DNA from 2 places in the Kitasatospora sp. NPDC056138 genome. Region 2 is predicted to be linked to the other one. Evidence: riboswitches for the same ligand, from Rfam matches in the RefSeq annotation. Region 2 holds a riboswitch; the other holds the start of a gene.
What was found. Region 2 has a riboswitch for cobalamin ahead of ACFC1R_RS12275 (cobalamin biosynthesis protein). Riboswitches for the same ligand answer to the same signal wherever they lie in the genome.
Positions count from the first base shown of each region.

Region 1: it holds a riboswitch for cobalamin, as region 2 does, so the genes downstream of both, cobN (cobaltochelatase subunit CobN) here and ACFC1R_RS12275 (cobalamin biosynthesis protein) in region 2, are expected to answer to the same signal.

Region 1 is NZ_JBHJVK010000037.1:17,135-19,329, reverse strand. Features, by position in the region: gene cobN (cobaltochelatase subunit CobN) at 1-886, opposite strand, end outside; cobalamin riboswitch at 1,154-1,306, opposite strand; gene ACFC1R_RS22180 (cobalamin biosynthesis protein CobG) at 1,393-2,195, shown strand, end outside.
Region 2 is NZ_JBHJVK010000014.1:48,342-50,536, reverse strand. Features, by position in the region: gene ACFC1R_RS12280 (helix-turn-helix domain-containing protein) at 1-662, opposite strand, end outside; cobalamin riboswitch at 1,072-1,253, shown strand; gene ACFC1R_RS12275 (cobalamin biosynthesis protein) at 1,377-2,195, shown strand, end outside.

The DNA of each region.
Region 1 (2,195 bases), on a different contig from region 2:
CCTCGTCCAGCTCCTTGAAGGAGAACGGGACGGTGATCAGCCGGCCGTCGAACTCGGGGACGGCCACCTGGGTGGCGGTGTCCAGCGGGGAGAGGCCGTCGTCGCTCGCCTCCCAGGCCGCGCGGGACCAGGTCAGGCACAGCGCCTGGAGGATCGGGCGGTCGAGCCCGGCGAGTGCCCCCGCGTCCCAGGCCTCCTCGTCGCCGCCCGCCTGCGCGTCGGCCGGGCGGGTGCCGCCGGCCGCGAGCACGGTGGTGACGATCGCGTCCGCCTGGCCCAGCTCGGCCAGCAGCTCGGGCTCGGCGCCGCGCAGCGAGGAGCAGTACAGCGGCTTCGGGCGGGCGCCCTGGTCCTCGATCGCCCGGCACAGGTCCTCGACGAAGGCGGTGTTGCCGCTCATGTGGTGGGCGCGGTAGTAGAGCACCGCGATGACCGGGCCGTCCGCGTTCCGGGGGGTGCGCTCCAGCGGGCCCCAGGCCGGGGCGGAGGCGGGCGGCGCGAAGCCGTGCCCGGTGAGCAGCACGGTGTCGGAGAGGAAGGCGCCGAGCTCGGCCAGGTTGGCCGCGCCGCCGTGCGCCAGGTAGGCGTGCGCCTCGGCGGCGATCCCGGCGGGCACCGTGGACAGCTCCATCAGCTGGGCGTCCGGCGCCTGCTCACCCGTCAGCACGACCACCGGGCGCGGGCCCGCGAGCAGCGCGTCCAGGCCCTCCTCCCAGGCCCGGCGGCCGCCGAGCAGCCGGACGACCACCAGGTCGGTGCCCTCCAGCAGGGCCGGCAGGTCCCCGGCGGTCAGCCGGGCGGGGTTGCCGAGGCGGTAGCCGACCGGGCCCCGGGAGGCACGGGCGCTCAGCAGATCGGTGTCCGAGGTGGAAAGCAGCAGGATCATGCGAAGGCCCTCCCGGCCAGGTCGGTGCTCCGAGCCGAAGGGCGCGCCGCCGCCGAGGACGATGGGCGGCAGGCGAGCGGCGAAAGGGGGAGCGAGGGAGCGGAAAACGTCAGCGTCGGCTCAGGGCGCCCGGAGCGTCTCCGCGGCCCGGCCGGGGCCGGGTCCGAGGGCGGGCGGGTCGCGGCAGCCCGTACGGGCACGCGGCAGCGCATAGGTCTCAGGCCTTCCTCGGGGTCCGCGCCCCGGGGGGTCCCCCCGGCCGGAGGCCGGGGAAGCATGGAGGACGGCAGGAGTTCCTGGCTCCCACGGCGTGAACCGTGGTCACAGTGGCGGGACCGCACCGGGTTTGCACCGGTTTCCTCCCCTTGGCGCCGTCGCTGGCGTGGACGGCCCACCAGGACCGTCCGGGAGCATCGTACGGGGTGGGGCTGAGCTGGGGGAGTGCCGACCGGAAGTGTGATCGGCGGGACGCTGCATCCGGACCGGCAATCTGTATGCTCGCCGCCATGCCACCCACACCCGACGCCGCCGCAGCGGGCCCCGGTGCGCCCGACCGCGGTCGTTCGGACGCCTGCCCGGGGGCCCTTCGTCTGCATACCGCCGACGACGGCGCGCTCGCCAGGATCCGCGTCCCCGGCGGCCTGCTGACGGTCCGTCAGGCACTCGCGCTCGCCGACGCCGCCGAGGAGCTGGGCGACGGCGAGCTGGAGACCACCTCGCGCGGCAACGTCCAACTGCGCGGCCTGCCTTCGGACTGCGGCCGCGAACTCGGGAGCCGGCTGCGCGCCGCCGGGCTGCTGCCCTCGGACACCCACGAGCGGGTCCGCAACATCGTCGCCTCCCCGGCCGCCGGGCTCGACGGGCTGGGCCACGCGGACGTGCAGTCCTGGGTGCGCGAGCTCGACCGGCGGCTCTGCGCGAGCGGGCCGGCGGCGCAGCTCTCCGGCAAGTTCCTGTTCGCCCTGGACGACGGGCGCGGTGACACCGCCGCCCTGGACGCCGATGTGACATTGATCGCAACCGCGGACGGCGGCGCCCTGCTGCGCCTCGGACGCGCCGCCACCGCCCGCCGGGTGCCCCCCGGTCAGGCGGTCGAACACGCCCTCGCCGCCGCCGAGGAGTTCCTGCGCGCGCTGCGGGCCACCGGCACCGCGGCCTGGCACCTGCGTGAGGTGCCGCAGCTGCTCGACCCGGGCCCGGAAGCCCTGCCCGCGCTGCCGGGCGCGACCCCGGCGCCGGGCGTGCTGCCCGGCGGCCTCTCGGTCGGCCTGCGCTTCGGCCGGGTCGGCGCCGCCCAGTGGCGGACCCT
Region 2 (2,195 bases):
AGCTCCCAGAAGCGCCGGGCGAGCGGCTGCTGCGGCGCGCGATCGGCCGGGGCGGGGGTGGAGGAGCCCCAGTGCGTCGGGACCAGGTACTCGTTCTGCAGGTCCGAGAGCGCCGAGGAGAGGATGTCCGGCGCGACCGGGAGCAGTCGGCCGATCGCCTTCAGCTGCCCCTGCCAGCGGCCGTCGACGCACTGGCGCAGCCGCCGGTCGAGGTCGTCCTCACGGTGCGTCACCGCCAGCAGGGTGCGCAGGCCCAGGCCGAGGACGTGGGCGAGGGCGCGTGACTGCTCCTCGTCGCCGGTCCACCTGCCGGTCGACTCGGCCCGTTCGTACGCGGGCAGCGGCATCCCGATCCGGCGGGCCGCCTGTTCCCGGCCGAGCTCCCGGGCGAGGCGGAAGTCCCGCAGCGTGCCGGGAGGGGCACCCATCAGCTGGACCGGAGGGCACCACAGGACGCGCGCGAGGGCGATGAACTCCTCCTCGGACGGCCGGATCCCACCGCTCTCCCAGCCGGTCACATGGGCGGGCAGCAGTCGGATGCCGTGGGCGGCCATGCCCTCGGCCACCTGCTCGGGGGTCAGGCCGAGCCCGGTCCGGTGGGACCGCGCGGCCGTCGGGGAGAACGGCACCGGGGGCGGAGGGGGCGGCTGTCTGCGTCGCATGGCACCCGACCGTAGGGGGCCGCACATTTCGTCCACACCCCGCCGATTGCACGAAGCGCCAGTGTCCGCCCCGAGCCCGCGTCGGACGTTCCTCCAGCCCGTCCCGGGTGAATCGGTCCGCTACTCGGAGGTAGTGACGGTTCCTCGGCGGACGCGAGGAGCACGCGGGTGGCCGTCCGGGCGGCACCGCACACCCGCCGGGAGCCTGCCGAGGCGTCAGGCCGGTCCGGTCGCTTCAGCGGCCGGTCACTTCAGGCCCGGCTTGCCGAACGGCTGCCCGAGGTGGTCCTCGGTGGGCAGGCCGCAGGGCGGGCCAAGAGCCGGTCGCGGCGGGCCGGGGAGGCTGCCGCAGGGCTGTGACCAAGCCCTCCGCCGGGTTTGTTGACTCCCGGTCGCGGCCCGTGGTGGGATCTTTCAGCCAAACGGAGGCATGCAGAGGAAGCCGGTGCGAGTCCGGCGCGGTCCCGCCACTGTCACCGGGGAGCACACTCGACGTTTGGTCACGGCGGTCCGTTCGCACGGCTGCCGGCGGACCGGGGGTGTGTCCGCCCCGGAAGCCAGGAGACTCTCGCCTCCGGTACGTCGATCCAGGGCGCGGACCCTGAGTGAGGACACGCACGCCATGCAGGCTGCCCCGGCCCGAGTACGGCCGCCGCTCGACCTCGGGTCCGTCCCCCGGTCCGCCTCCGTCGCCCTGCCCGCGCCGTGCCTCGACTGAACCGCAGCGCCGCCTTCGCCCTGGGCAGCATCGCCGGGTACCTCGCCGACGCCGCCCTCGCCGACCCCCGGCGCGGGCACCCCGTCGCCGCCTTCGGCACCGCCGCCGGACGTCTGGAGCGTGCGCTCTGGCGCAACCGGCGGGCGGCGGGCGCCGTGTACACCGCCGCCTGCGTCGGTGCGGTCGCGGCCGGGGCGGTGCTCGCCGAACGCGCGCTCGGGCGCAGCAGATGCGGACAGGCGGCGCTGGCCGCCGCCGCGACCTGGACGGTGCTCGGCGGCACCTCGCTCACCCGGGAGGCCAGGACCATCGGCCGTTCGCTCCAGGCCGGCGATCTGACCGCCGCCCGCGCGCGGCTGCCGCACCTGTGCGGCCGCGACCCGAGCGCACTGGACGAGCAGCAGATCGCCCGCGCCGTGGTCGAGTCGGTGGCGGAGAACACCGCCGACGCCGTGGTCAACGCGCTGACCTGGGGTGCGCTGGCCGGTACGCCCGGGCTGCTCGCCTTTCGGGCCGTCAACACGCTGGACGCGATGGTCGGACACCGCTCCCCGCGCCATCTGCGCTTCGGCTGGGCCTCGGCCCGGCTGGACGACGTGGCCGGCTGGCCCGGCGCCCGGCTGACCGCCCTGCTCACGGTGGCCGCCGCGCCCGAACGCGGTACCGCCTGGCGGGTCTGGCGGCGGGACGGCTCCGCTCACCCGAGCCCCAACGCCGGGCAGGCCGAGTCCGCCTTCGCCGGGGCGCTGGGCGTGCGGCTGGGCGGCACCCTGCACTACGGCGAGCGGGTGGAGCACCGGCCGGTGCTCGGCGCG